DNA from 4 places in the Arthrobacter sp. Sr24 genome. Region 1 is predicted to be linked to each of the others. Evidence: riboswitches for the same ligand, from Rfam matches in the RefSeq annotation. Region 1 holds a riboswitch; each other region holds the start of a gene.
The links. A riboswitch is a leader RNA that binds a small molecule or an ion and turns the genes downstream of it on or off. The one in region 1 is predicted to bind thiamine pyrophosphate.

Region 1 (3,719 bases):
GGAACAAACCCCGATGAGGTTGCAGCGGGTGATCGGCGAGGCACATGACGAGAGGACGCGCCTTCGGGCGGGGCCTGTTCAAGTAGCCACTTTACGGCCGCGCCGTCGCCGGATACAGCGGGGCCGAAGAGCTGGGACGTGGTGACTCCCGTCAGACTCTCTACAGGCACGTGTCACCCGGGGAACTGCGCTCCGACGGGGAAAAGCTGCTCGCTGGTCAACTAGCTGCTCTTCGGTGACGGAAGAGGTCGTGCGGATTCAACTGGCCGGGCTTTCCGAACACGGTGAACCCGCGGCGCCCCTAGCCCGAACGGCAGTGGCTACAACGGCCCTTCGGGGCCGGGGCAGGACCGGCCCCGAAGGGCCGGCCCTGGACGCACTCGCTCCTAGTTCCTGGGCAGGACCGGTTCGGGGAGGTAGACCTTCCCGCCGGATTCGCGGAATTCGGCAGATTTGATGCTCATGCCGGCGATGGCTTCCTGTTCTGACATTCCTCCGAACTGATCGCGGATGTCCTGGGAGAGCCGCATGGAGCAGAACTTGGGTCCGCACATGGAGCAGAAGTGCGCTGTCTTGGCCGGTTCGGCGGGCAGCGTCTCGTCGTGGAAGGATTCGGCTGTTTCCGGGTCCAGGGAGAGGGCGAACTGGTCCCGCCAGCGGAACTCGAAGCGTGCCTTGGACAGAGCGTCGTCGCGTTCGTGGGCTCCGGGGTGGCCTTTGGCGAGGTCTGCCGCGTGGGCGGCGATCTTGTAGGTGATGACTCCGGTCTTGACGTCATCCTTGTTCGGCAGCCCGAGGTGTTCCTTGGGCGTGACGTAGCAGAGCATTGCGGTGCCATAGCGGGCGATCTCGGTGGCGCCGATGGCCGAGGTGATGTGGTCATAGCCTGGGGCAATGTCTGTCACCAGCGGGCCGAGGGTGTAGAAGGGGGCGCCGTCGCAGAGTTCCTGCTGGCGTTCGATGTTTTCGCGGACGAGGTGGAACGGAATGTGCCCGGGGCCTTCGACCATGACCTGCACGTCGTACTTCCAGGCCCGCTTGGTGAGTTCGGCGAGGGTGTCCAGTTCGGCGAACTGGGCGGCGTCGTTGGCATCCGCGGTGGCGCCGGGCCGCAGTCCGTCGCCCAGGGAGAAGGCGACGTCGTACTTAGCGAAAATTTCACACAGTTCATCGAAGTGGGTGTAGAGGAAGTTCTCCTGGTGGTGGGCCAGACACCAGCCGGCAATGATGGACCCGCCGCGGGAGACGATGCCGGTCACCCGGTTGGCGGTCAGCGGCACGTAGCGCAGCAGCACACCGGCGTGGACAGTCATGTAATCCACGCCTTGCTCGCACTGCTCGATCACGGTGTCCCGGTAGATCTCCCAGGTCAGGTCATTGGCCTCGCCGTTGACCTTCTCCAGCGCCTGGTAGATCGGCACTGTCCCGATCGGGACAGGGGAGTTGCGGATGATCCATTCACGGGTGGTGTGGATGTCATCGCCGGTGGACAGGTCCATCACAGTGTCGGCACCCCACCGGGCCGCCCACTGCAGTTTGTCCACTTCCTCGGCAATGGAGCTGGTCACGGCGGAGTTGCCGATGTTGGCGTTGATTTTGACCAGGAACGCTTTGCCGATGATCATCGGCTCGGATTCAGGGTGATTGATGTTGTTCGGGATGATGGCCCGGCCAGCGGCCACTTCGCTGCGCACCAGCTCGACGTCACAGTTTTCCCGCACTGCCACGAACCGCATCTCGGGGGTGAGGATGCCCTGGCGGGCGTAGCGCATCTGGGTAACGGTCTTACCCTCGAGGGCGCGGCGGGGCACCGGCTGCGCGCCCTTCCATTCAGCAGAAGCGGCGCCCCGGCGCACCGCGGATTTACCGTCGTCGAGCAGGTTCCGTTCCCGGCCGCCGTAGGGCTCGGTGTCGCCCCGGGATTCTATCCATTCAGACCGGAACGGCTCCAGGCCGATCACAGGATCGCTTCCGGGCCCGGCCGTCCGGTACACCGTGAACGGTAGATTCTTCACCCCGTTCGGAGAGTCCTCCAAGGCGATCTCCGTGACAGGGACGCTAATGCCGTGTTCGGGGTCGCGGGCGTACGCGAGTGAATGTGAATTCATGGAGCTCATCAGTGGTTTCCTACTTCCTTCGCCGGCATAACCCGGACAGGTTCAACGGTCGCAGACTGCATCAGCCCGATCTCAGCCCCTGCAAGGGCACCCGTGTGGATGGAAAAACCTTAGCACCCCAGCGTGCCCGTTCTACCGTTTGTGTGGATGATGACCGCTGTTCCCCGAACGGCCTCCATCTTCGGCAGCAGGCCCTCCCAGCGACGGGGTGCATGACGAATCACCGGAAGCTGAGGTACTCCTTGGGCCAACCGCCAGCCCGGCGAACGCCCAGCACCCGGGAAAGGTGCAGACGCCTTCATATTCCGTGCAGTCGACTTCTGAAACTGACAAGCCTACTGTCTCGCTTAGCTGTCTTTCAACCCTAGGGTTTCGAGACTGCCTATGTCTTCCGACCCAAGGAGTCATCATCCATTAATCGCAGGGTCCTGGTTCTATAGCAAGCACCAAGCGCGCTCGGGTCGCGTCACCCTTTTACACAGTCACCTTCATCATAGAGTCACAATGCATCTTGACGGATAATGTGTCTCGGCAGAGACTTACATTCATCTTCACCGAAGATGCGTGTATAAATAAAAGATGACTTGGGGCTTCAAATGATCGTTGTAAATATCAACCATTCCTATGCTGAACTCATTCGGCGGGAGCGGCCGGGGTTGCTCTCCTTCGAGCTCAACCGCATCACGACAGGACATTGGCCTGTCATGGCCGACGCCACCATGGACGGTTTTACCGACTACCTGGTCGGAACCTATAACGACATGATCGTCACAGCGTTCAGAATCTTGAGTGTGCAACGGGTCGTCCACGAGGGCAAGGACAAGCTGAAATTTGTTGTGGATGACTTCTATAACCCGGACAAGGAGCAGAACGGCTTCGGCGCATCTACTCAGGAGGTAGATCGGGCTGCATGGCTTGTGGGCGCTCCGATCCCCGGCGGTTCCTGGCGCAAGGGAGAAGCGCGGGGAACCCGCCGCTACGCACTGGATGCATATCTGAAGGATCAGCCCGACTTGGCCGAACGCGCTGATCGGGACTTTCCATCGGCCATGATGGAAAATCTCTTTGCCTATCTTCGCGGCGACAGCAGAATGCCTGTGGACGACTTTCCTGCTCTGGGTCGTTCCAACAATTTTTCTGCACCTCAACCGGCGGGCGGCGTAACAGTCAGCCGACAGCCTGACGGAACGGTCCTCATCGTAATCCCGAGTGGTACACGGGCCCAGCTCACTATTGATCCCGACAGGTCTATAGCTGGACCCATGAGCTAACACCGTCTAGTGGAGTGCCCGCACATGTCCGATGTTCTTGTTTGGTGGGGCGCCCACTGGGCCTCAGCACGGACAACGACGCCGAGTTCCTCTGCCCGGTGAAGGATCGGCTGTTGACACAGCATGAGGTCCCGATCAACACAGTGCCGGGGACGTAGAGTCTGGTCATGAGCTATTCCGCAACAGTTCTGCGCGTGATGATTGCATCACCCTCGGACGTACAAGAAGCCAGAGACGCTGTTGAGCGTGCTATCTACAGCTGGAACGATGCCAACGCCGAGAAGAAAGGGATTATTCTTCAACCGTGGCGGTGGGAGACATCCGCGGTTCC
Region 2 (3,719 bases), on a different contig from region 1:
GAGGTGATCTTGACCTTGGACAGTTCCTGACGGTGACCCTGACGCTTCTTGTAGCCGGTCTTGTTCTTGAACTTCTGGATGACGATCTTCGGTCCACGAAGATCCTCCAACTTCTCAGCCGTAACCTTCACATTAGCCAGGTCCTTCGCGGCTGTGGTGAGCTTGTCACCATCAACCAGCAGCAGGGCGGGCAGCTCAAATGTGCTGCCGACTCCACCGGGGACGCGGTTCATGGTCACGTGGTCTCCTACGGAAACCTTTTCTTGACGGCCGCCTGCGCGGACAATCGCGTACACCACTGGGGAACTCACTTCTCTCGACGTTTATTACAAAGTTTTTATGCTGGCTTGGATCGTATATAACCCTTGCCAACCGCATGCGCCGCAGTTCAAAAATTGAACCAGCGCGGGGTGCATACTATGTGCCTCAACGCCGTGGACCTCAATGGAGTTCTACCATGGAGTGGTTGCCCTAGGTGTTGGCGTAAGCACCGAAGATCAAGAATACGCTAATTCTGGCTCCGGGGGCAAATGAGACTGGTTCTTTGATCCGTGCGGCCTCAGATGGAATCGAAGATTTCACCTTTAGCTGCAACGATCAGTAGAACCGCACTAAGCCACTTTAGCGCGACTCTGGAACTAAAAGAGCATTTAGGGGCAGGACTCGCCGTATTTTTACCCACGGACAGGTGGTGTTAATCACCCAGCACTGCTCGGTAGCTGCTGTGGATGGGTTACATGGGCGTGGGGTGCGGCGAAGAAGTCCACCTCATACTGTGCCGAATGGGCGAAGGCCACCTCCATTCCTGCCCTCTCCCGTGCCGAACCGCGCCGGGCCGCTGCGTCCAGAATGCTGATGGCAGTCTCGGTCGCCTGCGCGAATTCATCAGAGGCATAGGTCTGCAACCACGTCCCGTAGGGGTGCTCGCCAGAGAAGTTGAAGTAGTCGGCATATAAAACGCGCCCCACCTCTGCATACAACCAGTAGCAAGGAAGAACTGCGGCTACCACCTCGGCGTAGCTGCCGGAGAAGGCCACCGCCTGTAAATGGTCAACGTAGTGCTTGGTGACGGGGCCTTGCCTCATCGCCGCTTCCGGCTCTGCCGGGTAATGGCTGAGCCAGTCTCGGTGCAGCGACATCTCCACCTCCAGGCAGTTCTGCGCCCCGGCGGCCCAGAACTTCTGCTCCGTCTCGTTGGGCGCCAAGGCACTAGCTTTGGCCAGCACTCGTGAATAGGTACCGAGGTAGAGAGCATCCTGGGCCAGATAGTAGGCAAAGTGGTGGCGCGTGAGCGTTCCTGCCGCAAGTTCTTTGATGAAGTCCAGCGAGGCTATGGCGGCCCGCTGCCCAGCGCAGTCCTGCCACAGTTTTCTACTGAAGCTTTTCGCGCGGGGAGCAGCACTGGCCCATAGTTCGTGCAGGTGGTTGACGGGTCCCGGACCGCTTCCCACCCTCAGCTCATGGGAGGTCTCCAGTGCGTTGCCAAGCCATTCCTTGGCGCGCTCAACGCTGGTTGCCCAATCACCGGACTGGGCCTGCAGCGTCGCGACAGCCGCTGAGAGCGAGCACCCCGTGCCGTGCGTGTTGGCTGTGTCAATCCGCGCAGCATAGAACTCGCGCACCGTCCCATTCGGGAAGATCAGCGCGTCCGGGCAGTCGGCACCAGTGAGGTGCCCGCCCTTGACCAGTACCCGCAGCTCATGCGTGGCCGCTAGTTCCTGGCCCTGGGCGATGGCCGCATCCCAGCTTGTCGCCGCAGTTTGGCCCAGTAAAACTCCCAATTCAGGAATGTTCGGAGTAACCAGGTGCACCTGCGCCAGCAAGGTCAGCATGACGGTGAGTGCTTCCTTGTCCATGAGTGAGTCTCCACTGGTGGCCACCATCACCGGATCAAGTACGACGACGGGAGGCCGGGTTCGCTCCAGCCACTCCCCTACCGCAACCATCACCTCAGCGGAACCCAACATGCCGATTTTCACGGCGTCAAGGGTGATGTCTGCCGACACTGCATCCAGCTGGGCGGTGAGGAATTCTGCCGGCGGTATAAGGACGCCGTGTACTCCTACCGTATTTTGGGCGGTGAGTGCTGTGATGGCTGCCATAGCATAGCCGCCATGAGCGGAAATGGCTTTGATATCTGCTTGGATTCCGGCCCCACCCGAAGGATCGGAGCCGGCAATACTCAGTACACGCGGATGTTTTACCCGCTGAGTCGCTTGTTCGGCGGAAATGCTGACAACTGGGCTAACAGCTGGAGACGCAGGTGGAAAGTCGGCTGGAAAAAGTGCAGTCGTGTTCATCAGGACATCCCTTCGCCGGTGCTAACCGGACAGGTTCAACGGGTATTGTCTCAGCCGGCTCTGTAGCCTGGCACCCCGTGTCGCCACCAACCCTAACCTGCGCCAGGTCCCGCAACGAAAAATGACCCGCAACAGCGACACAAAACATGCTTTTCGTGTCACCGCTGCGGGCCAGTTCAACTGCGCCGGAGCTACTACAGCTCGGAGGCCGGAACTCCTACACCCAAAATGATGGGCTCGGCGTTCTTCTTGACCGCTGCTGCAGGAGCCGGGATTTCTGCTTCGGCACTGCTATGCGGTGTGGAGCCCTGAGCTGCGGGAGGCGCATCAACGGTCTCGACCGTCATATCTGCCCCACCCTGAGCACTGCGGGCACTGCGATTACGCCGGCCACGACGTGCGCGCGAACGGTTGCCGCCGGGCTCGGTTCCCTCATGGGCCGCTTCCTGGCTAGGGGCAACGAGCTGATCCAACGCTTGGGTCAGACCCGCCAAGGCTGCTGCCTGATCAGCATTGTTGGGCTGCGCAAAGCCGCTGCTTTCACTTCGGTGTCCGCGCGGCAGCTCAATGGCTTCCCCGCCCAAAGTGAGAATGCCAGTATCAGCAGAGTCATGCTGTTGGGCAGACTCTGCTGTTTCTGTTGCTGTTTCTGTTTCTGTCGCGGTTGTTGCGCGCTGCTCAGGAGCATGCTCATGGTGCGTGGCAGCAGCCGCAGCGGCGATGTTCGCCAAGGCGGTACGGGCTTCGTGGGCCTTCTGTGCCTTAGCGGCTTCGCTCGGCTCCTCAACCACGGGGGTGGTTACGGTCTCTTGATCCTGACCATCGTTCTGTCCGCGGTTGCGGTTACGCTTGCGTTCACTGCGAGTTGACCGGTTAGCTGTGCGTTCGGGTTCGCGCTGTTCCTGCTTAGGTGCGTGCGCGTGCGCCTGTGCAGCTTCAACTGCAGGGGAATGCGTGCGGCGGTGCTCCACGGGGATCTCGTGCGTGACCATGCCGCGGCCGGCACAGGTGCCACACTGCTCGCCGAAGACTTCCAGCAGACCTGTGCCCATGCGCTTTCGTGTCATCTGAACCAGACCCAGCGAGGTGACCTCGGCTACTTGGTGCTTGGTCCTGTCACGGCCCAAGCACTCCACCAGGCGGCGCAGCACCAGATCGCGGTTAGATTCCAACACCATGTCGATGAAGTCGATGACGATGATGCCGCCAATGTCACGCAAACGCAGCTGTCGAACCACTTCTTCTGCGGCTTCAAGGTTGTTCTTGGTGACAGTTTCTTCCAGGTTTCCGCCGGAGCCGGTGAACTTACCGGTGTTGACATCCACCACGGTCATGGCTTCAGTGCGGTCAATGACAAGCGAGCCACCGGAAGGCAGGAAGACCTTGCGCTCAAGTGCTTTGTTAATCTGCTCATCAATG
Region 3 (3,719 bases), on a different contig from region 1:
GACTCACGCACAGACAGTGCGCGGCTCCATCGCAGAGAATCACGGAACTTTCGAAGTTGAGAGCCCGGGGGAGGGACAGTGAGCGCCATGAATGTTGTTGTCATCATTGTTGTTGCGCTGCTGGCACTCGCGGCTGCCGGCACCATTTACAGGATTGCCGCCGGGCCGTCCCTGCTAGACCGCGTGATCGCAGCCGACGTGCTGCTCGCCATTTTCGGTGCCGCACTCGCAACCGAAATGGCCATCAACCACCACATCGACAATTTGGCGCTGCTGGTGGTGTTGACGGTGATCGGCTTTATTGGTTCCGTCACGGTGGCCCGATTTGTGGCACACAAGAGGGATGACGGATGAACACGTTCATAGATGTGCTGACGGCGATCTGCCTCTTGGTAGGCGCCCTGATGAGTCTTGCAGCAGCTATCGGCCTGCTGCGATTTCCTGACCTCATGAGCCGCATGCACGCTGCCACCAAGCCTCAAGTCTTGGGGTTGTTGCTGATGTTGGCGGCTGTTGGACTGCAAATGCGTGCTTGGGCTTTGCTGCCGCTTCTCGTCGTAGCCTGGCTGTTTCAGCTGCTCACGGTTCCGGTGTCCGCGCACATGGTGGGCAGGGCTGGATACCGCACCAAACATCGTCGCCCGGAATTGCTCAGTCTTGACGAGCTGGACCAGGTTGTGGCTTCCGTGGTGGAAGAGGACAACACCCACTGAAGGGCTGTGGGGCGTCTTTCAGGGGGACGTCTCTTCGGAGTAAACCGCGTAGCCGCCGGTTAAACGCCAAAGGCGCCAGCCGCCGTCGTACGTGATCAAATTCGCAGATCAGACGTGACGGTGAATGACGCCCCGGTGGTGCGCAACCGCTCCTTAGACCTCTTCGGGATGCTTGTTGAAGCGGGCGATGGCCTTCTGCGTGGTGCGTCCGGCCAGGGTCTGGATGATGGCGGCAACCACTGCGGAAACCAATGCAAAAGTGAGCGCGGAGCGGAGGCTGTTCTCCAGATCTGCACCATCCTTGGGCGGCTTGTTACCGGTGCTCTTCTCCCAGACCGTGTCCACGAGCTTGCTGGCCGCAAATCCGGCGCCCAAGCTGATGCCGGTTCCGAGCAATTTGAAGACGATGTTCATCAATGACTCCTGCGTGGTTAAGTGAAGTTGACTGGGCTTGCGCGGGAAAAACTCTAGTGTCAGCCTAGCGCTTTTGCCGGGGCAACAGCTGTTGCCCGCTGCGCAGGGGCCTCATGTCCTGGTGCATATTTCGCTACGGTAGGGCCAGTGTTATGGTCCCCATTGGTCCCCAGCAGGGCCTGGGGGTACACTGAATCCGCAATTCAAACACGACAGGGGAGCGTCATCCCATCCTGGGATTAGACGCTGAGAGTGCGGTTCGCCGCAGACCCTCGAACCTGCTCCGGTTAGTACCGGCGAAGGGAGTCGAGTTCTCTTCGGCTGCGCGGAAATACCGCTGTAGCCGCCCCTCCTGAAAAGGAGGAATCATGAGCAAGTCATTCGCGGGCGGAAACGCCACGCAACCCAGTAAGCAGGCCCCCCAAACGGCGCAACAACGTAAAAGCACGTGGCGGGTCGTAGACATCGTTGTGGTCTCTGTTCTCGGCGTTGCCTTGGGCGTCATCTTCTGGCTATGGTCAGCTGGGTACGGGCTGACCAGCGCCATCACCGTGGCCTTCCCGCCGCTTGGAGCGCTGTACGGCGGTGGCTGGTTGATCGCCGGCGTCTTGGGCGGACTGGTTATCCGCAAACCCGGGGCAGCACTGTATTGCGAGCTCATCGCCGCCATGGTGGAGGGACTGCTGGGTACGCACTTTGGTTTTACGGTGCTGCTGTCCGGTCTGGTTCAGGGCCTTGGTGCCGAGCTGGGCTTCGCGCTGTTCCGCTACCGCAAATTCAACCTTCCCGTGGCTCTGATTTCCGGCGCATTGGCGGGCTTGGCCTTGGGTATCAACGACAGTATTGTCTGGAACATCGAGTGGGCCATGCAATGGAAGCTCGTCTACGTAGCTCTGGCCATGGTCTCCGGTGTCGTCATTGCTGGGTTGGTGTCCTGGTTGGCCGTGCGTGGTCTGGCGAGAACCGGCGCTCTGGCAAGTCTGCCCTCTCGTGGAGCAGCCACCGAACGCGCGGTCTAGGCCGTGAGTATCGAGCGCAACCGGGGCAGTACCCCGGCGAAAGTGAGCGCCAAAGGGTGGGGCTGGCAGCATTCGGGCCGTAGCGGCCGTGCCGTTGCGGGCTTAGATCTTCAGATTGAACCGGGGGAGCGCGTCTTGCTGTTGGGCCCTTCCGGTGCCGGAAAGTCCACTCTGCTGCACGCTTTGGCTGGTGTTTTAGGTGATGATGAGGACGCCAACGAATCGGGCATATTGCTCATCGACGGCGCTCCCGTGTCAGAATCCCGTGGCCGTTCTGGCCTCATGCAGCAGGACCCGGATGCTCAGGTGGTGCTCTCGCGGATCGGAGACGACGTCGCGTTTGGCGCCGAGAACCTCTGCGTTCCGCGTGAGGAAATTTGGCGCCGCGTAGGTGCAGCTCTGGAATCCGTGGGCCTGGAGCTGCCCTTGGATCATCCCAGCTCTTCGCTCTCTGGTGGCCAGAAGCAACGCCTTGGTCTGGCTGGAATGCTGGCCATGCGCCCGGGCCTGTTGCTGCTGGATGAGCCAACCGCCAACCTTGATCCGGCCGGTGTGGTGGAGGTGCGTGATGCTGTGCGCCGCAGCCTCGATGAATCCGGAGCCACGCTGGTGGTTGTCGAACACAGGGTCTCGGTCTGGCTGGACGTGGTGGATCGGATCGTGGTTCTGGCCCCCGCAGCTCTGGGGCAACCCGGCGGGGTCCTCTTCGACGGCCCGCCCGCAACAGTTCTTGCTCAAAGCCGGGAGCTGCTGGCGGCGGCGGGGATTTGGGTCCCGGGCTACCTCCCGGCGGTGCGGCCGCGGACTGCCTCAAGCCTAGAAACGTTCGACGCCGGGGCGCACCTCCTGCTCGAAGCGGAAGATCTTGCGCTCTCCCGCACCAAGGGACGTAAGCGTCGCCCGGTGGTGCCGGTCGCCGTCGTACCTTCTGTTGAGGTGAGGGCCGGGCAAGCGCTCAGTGTGACCGGGCCCAATGGTGCTGGCAAGTCAACGCTGGCGCTGACCCTGGCCGGATTGTTGGCCCCTGCTGGTGGCCGTTTGGATGCTTTGCCCGAGTTGGCTCGGGGGGCCGGGAGTCGGCCGTTGTCGTGGCGCGGGCGTGAATTGATTAGCAGGATCGGCACGGTTTTTCAGGAACCTGAGCATCAATTCGTTGCTCACACTGTGCGCGAGGAGTTGCTGTTCGCGCCGAGGATACTGGGGCACGGTGGAGAGTTGGTCGAGGAATTACTGGCGCGGTTGCGGCTAGAACATCTAGCGGACGCGAACCCGTTCACCCTTTCCGGCGGGGAAAAACGCCGACTGTCCGTGGCCACCGTGCTGGCGGCCAGCCCGCAGATATTAGTTTTGGATGAGCCAACGTTTGGTCAGGACGCCAACACGTGGGCTGAGCTAGCTTCCATGCTGAGCGAGCTGTTGGACGCGGGAACCGCCGTGGTTTCGGTGACGCACGATGCCGCCTTCACCGCGGTTCTGGGAGGACAGCGGCTGGTCATGGGAGGCCAGGGAAGCCAGGGAGGCCGGGGTGGATTCGCTAATGCGCCAGCTGCATCAACCGCGCCAACTGCGTCAA
Region 4 (3,719 bases), on a different contig from region 1:
TCTCATCCGCAACCTCGGTGGGAGTGCCTATCATGGTGGCATGGCCACCGCCTGCGGCCAGGAAGCCAAGTAGTTCCCGCAGCGTGGGCTGCTTCGTCTCGATGATGCGCTGGACTGTCAGATACCGCCCCTGCGGACCGGTAAACAATTCAGCAGGCGGTAGCGGCGCCACACGCTCATCAAGTCCATGGTTGTGGTAGTCCTGGCCCGTGAAAACGCCGAGTTGGGCAAGGGCGGCGTCAATATCCAGGTAGGTATCAAGGGCCCGTTTCTTCTCCAGCGCCTGCGCCTGCGTTGCCCCGATATAGGTGACTAAACCGGGCAGAATAGGAACTTGTGTGCCGCCGCGACCTGCCTTAGTCAGCCGCACTTTCATATCCGCAGCGAACTCGAGCGCTGATTCCTTGTCCCATGCCACCGAATAGATGGCCTCGGCAGAACGGGTCGCGAAGTCCCGCCCAGCTTCCGAAGAACCTGCCTGAAACAGCACTGGATGGCCTTGGGGAGGGCGTGGAACATTCAGCGGACCCGCCACCGAGAAGTGCTTGCCTCGATAATTGATGGGGCGAATATGCCCGGGATCGATGAACGTCCCTGTTTCTCGGTCTCGGGAGAGTGCCGTATCAGACCACGAATCCCACAGTTGCTTGATCACTTGGACAAACTCGTCGGCGCGATCATACCGCTCGGCATGGGGTGGCAAGGCGGCCATGCTGTGATTCTGGGCCTCGGCATCAAACATGGATGTGACAATGTTGGCCCCCGCCCGGCCACCACTGATGTGATCCAGCGAGGCCAGCATCCGGGCAGCGTGGAACGGGGTATAGAAACTGGATGAAACGGTGGTGATCAGGCCAATGTGGCGGGTGGCCCTCGCCATGGCGCTCAATGCCGTCATCGGTTCAAGAAGTCCCGGAACGCCTGCTGAATACTTGCGGTTCACGCTGTGCCCGTCGGCAAAGAACACGGCGTCCAGAAAGCCACTTTCGGCCAGCTTGGCCAGTTCCTCGAAATAGGTAATCTCGCCGACTCTATCGGCACTGGAATCTGGATGCCGCCAGCCCATGGTGTGATGTCCGGTGCCGAACAAGAAGGCGTTGATGTGTAATTCTCGTGTCTTTTCCATACTGCTCGTTCCCACGTTAACCGGCCCCTAATTCATCACTAGTCCGCCGTCGACCACCAGATTTTGTCCGGTGACAGCCCGGGCCCAAGGCGAAGCGAAGAACAGGGCCGCATCAGCAAATTCTGCTGGGGTGGTGACCTTGCGCAGCGGTGTCCCGCTGGCAATCAAGTCAAAGACCTGCTCGGGGGTAGCCGAGGAAGCATCTGTGCGGCGCAACAGCCCGCCGGAGACCATGTTGACGCGGATATTTGTCGGTCCCAGATCGGCCGCGAACGTCCTGGTCAATGCCAGCAAAGCCGCCTTGGCCGCCGTGTAGTCGTGGTAGGGGACCACCGGATTCTGAAAGAGGTTGGTGCCGATGTTCACAATGGCACCGAAGCCGGCTTCCTTGAGCCCAGGCAGCACGGCTTGGATGGTGTTCAGCGCCCCACCCACCACTCCGGAGAACTGGGCCTGGAAATCTGCAAAACCAATCTCCTTGGCCTTGGGCCGGGCGTCTCCGTTGAAGGAAAAGTCCGGGAGGGCGTTGTTGATCAGGGTGGTGATGGGTGCGTCAAAATACTCCGCGGCGGCGCCGACCATTGCTGCCACTTCATCGCTCTTGGTAACATCGGCCTGCAGCGCAATGGCTTGGTCCGGGCCGAGTTCGGTGGCCAGTTGCCGGGCGGCGTGTTCACTGTTGCGGTAGTTCAACACCACCCGGGCGCCTTCACGGGCAAAGGAGCGGGCAATCTCCACACCGAGCCCGCGACCGGCGCCGGTGATGAGAACAGTCTGGTCTTTGATGAGCACGTGTGCACCTTTCAGAAGCGCGAAAGGATGCACAAAATTACGAGATGTACGCCAAAAGACGGTGTTCTCGTATTTGATTCCGGACCGGCATCCCTTCGCTCGGATTATCGAGATCAGGTTCGACGGGTCTAGCTCTCAGCCGCAATGCGGCACCCCGTGCAGTGTCCAAGAGCAAAGCTACCATGCCTGCCCACAGTCCAGTCGCGGAGCGGCCTACGGCGTAGCCGCAGCGCGGTTCAGCTAGAGGTCAGCCCGCTCAGCATGAGATCGAGTCCGAACGTGAAGATCTTGCTAGCGTCCCGTTCCGTGGGCTCCAACAGCCCGGCGCGCGTCAGCCCGGCACGGGTCTGTTCATCGGTCACCGAACCCAAAACGTAGGAAAGCAGCGCCTCTGCCGCCCACTCGGCTTGATCCGTGGCTAGATTTTCGCCTACCAGCAATGCACCAAATTGCTGCAGTGGGGCCGTGGCGCGTGGGTTCAGGGCGTGCGCCAGCGCCACCACCTCGGCACTGTCCCGCACCGTCAGCAGTGTGGCGCGCAGACCCACCGCCAGCTCTCGAATGCTCTGCGGAGACTGAGCTGAAACGGGTTCCAGGATCAGTCCGGCGAGCACGGTAAGCAGTTCTTGCTTGTTTTTCACATGCCAGTACAGCGCCCCCGGTTGCACACCAAGATCACGGGCCAAGCGGCGCATGGACAAGTCGGCCAGGCCGTACTCACGCAGGATTTCCATGGCTGTCTCCACGATTGCCTCACGCGTCAACGCCATTGTGGCCCCACCCTTTCCAGATTCTCATGCCACCGCGGCACCCCTCCATCTTCCCCCATCAGCAGGGCCCTCGATTGACAATGTCCACAGCTCACCCCACTATTGAACAGTGTTCAATTACTTTGCAGACCTCGCCGATCGCCAACTCGACGGCGCCACCTTGACCCGCCAAGAAGCCCTCGCAATCCTGGAATCCACCGATGATCAGCTGCTGGATCTGGTTGCGGCAGCCGCCCGGCTGCGACGCGCCCACTTCGCCAATACGGTCAAAGTGAACTATCTGGTCAACCTCAAATCCGGGCTCTGCCCCGAAGATTGCACCTACTGCTCACAGCGACTGGGATCAGCCGCCCAAATCCTGAAATACACCTGGCTCAAACCCGAAGACGCCGTGGCCCAGGCAGCTACCGGCATCCGCGCCGGAGCCTCCCGGGTCTGCCTCGTCGCGAGCGGCAAGGGACCCAGCGACCGCGATATAGACCGCGTGGCGGGCATGGTGGGCAACCTCAAGGTGCAGTACCCGTCCGTGGAGGTGTGCGCCTGCCTCGGCATTTTGAAAGACGGCCAAGCCCAGCGACTCAAGGCCTCCGGGGCCGACGCCTACAACCACAACCTCAACACCAGCGAAGAAAACTACGCCGACATCTGCTCCACCCACTCCTTCGCCGAACGCGTGCAAACCGTGGAACATGCCAAGGACGCCGGCCTCTCACCGTGCTCGGGACTGATCGTGGGCATGGGGGAGAGCAGCAACGACCTCATCGACGCGGTCTTCGCCCTCCGAGCCCTGGGCAGCGAATCCATCCCCGTCAACTTCCTCATGCCCTTCGACGGCACCCCGCTGGAAGGCACCTGGCTCCTCACCCCCGCCCACTGCCTGCGCATCCTCGCCATGGTCCGCTTCGCCTGCCCCGACACCGAACTGCGCATGGCCGGCGGGCGCGAAATGCACCTGCGCACCCTCCAACCCCTGGCCCTCCACCTGGCCAACTCGCTCTTCCTCGGTGACTACCTCACCAGTGAGGGCCAAT

Region 2: linked by a shared signal. The riboswitch ahead of ACX80D_RS13990 (bifunctional hydroxymethylpyrimidine kinase/phosphomethylpyrimidine kinase) and the one ahead of thiC (phosphomethylpyrimidine synthase ThiC) in region 1 are both predicted to bind thiamine pyrophosphate.
Region 3: linked by a shared signal. The riboswitch ahead of ACX80D_RS07970 (ECF transporter S component) and the one ahead of thiC (phosphomethylpyrimidine synthase ThiC) in region 1 are both predicted to bind thiamine pyrophosphate.
Region 4: linked by a shared signal. The riboswitch ahead of ACX80D_RS06005 (3-oxoacyl-ACP reductase) and the one ahead of thiC (phosphomethylpyrimidine synthase ThiC) in region 1 are both predicted to bind thiamine pyrophosphate.

Annotation. Positions count from the first base shown of each region.
Region 1 covers NZ_JBTNDB010000017.1:27,421-31,139, forward strand. The annotation lists gene thiC (phosphomethylpyrimidine synthase ThiC) at 387-2,117, opposite strand; TPP riboswitch at 2,115-2,222, opposite strand; gene ACX80D_RS11880 (hypothetical protein) at 2,714-3,388, shown strand; gene ACX80D_RS11885 (DUF4062 domain-containing protein) at 3,556-3,719, shown strand, end outside.
Region 2 covers NZ_JBTNDB010000023.1:31,867-35,585, forward strand. The annotation lists gene rplU (50S ribosomal protein L21) at 1-299, opposite strand, end outside; gene ACX80D_RS13990 (bifunctional hydroxymethylpyrimidine kinase/phosphomethylpyrimidine kinase) at 699-2,300, opposite strand; TPP riboswitch at 2,291-2,388, opposite strand; gene ACX80D_RS13995 (Rne/Rng family ribonuclease) at 2,495-3,719, opposite strand, start outside.
Region 3 covers NZ_JBTNDB010000008.1:134,738-138,456, forward strand. The annotation lists gene ACX80D_RS07950 (Na+/H+ antiporter subunit E) at 1-82, shown strand, start outside; gene ACX80D_RS07955 (monovalent cation/H+ antiporter complex subunit F) at 88-354, shown strand; gene mnhG (monovalent cation/H(+) antiporter subunit G) at 351-713, shown strand; gene ACX80D_RS07965 (DUF4235 domain-containing protein) at 867-1,127, opposite strand; TPP riboswitch at 1,332-1,449, shown strand; gene ACX80D_RS07970 (ECF transporter S component) at 1,496-2,146, shown strand; gene ACX80D_RS07975 (ABC transporter ATP-binding protein) at 2,189-3,719, shown strand, end outside.
Region 4 covers NZ_JBTNDB010000006.1:42,828-46,546, forward strand. The annotation lists gene ACX80D_RS06000 (LLM class flavin-dependent oxidoreductase) at 1-1,126, opposite strand, end outside; gene ACX80D_RS06005 (3-oxoacyl-ACP reductase) at 1,154-1,918, opposite strand; TPP riboswitch at 1,992-2,085, opposite strand; gene ACX80D_RS06010 (TetR family transcriptional regulator) at 2,155-2,688, opposite strand; gene bioB (biotin synthase BioB) at 2,798-3,719, shown strand, end outside.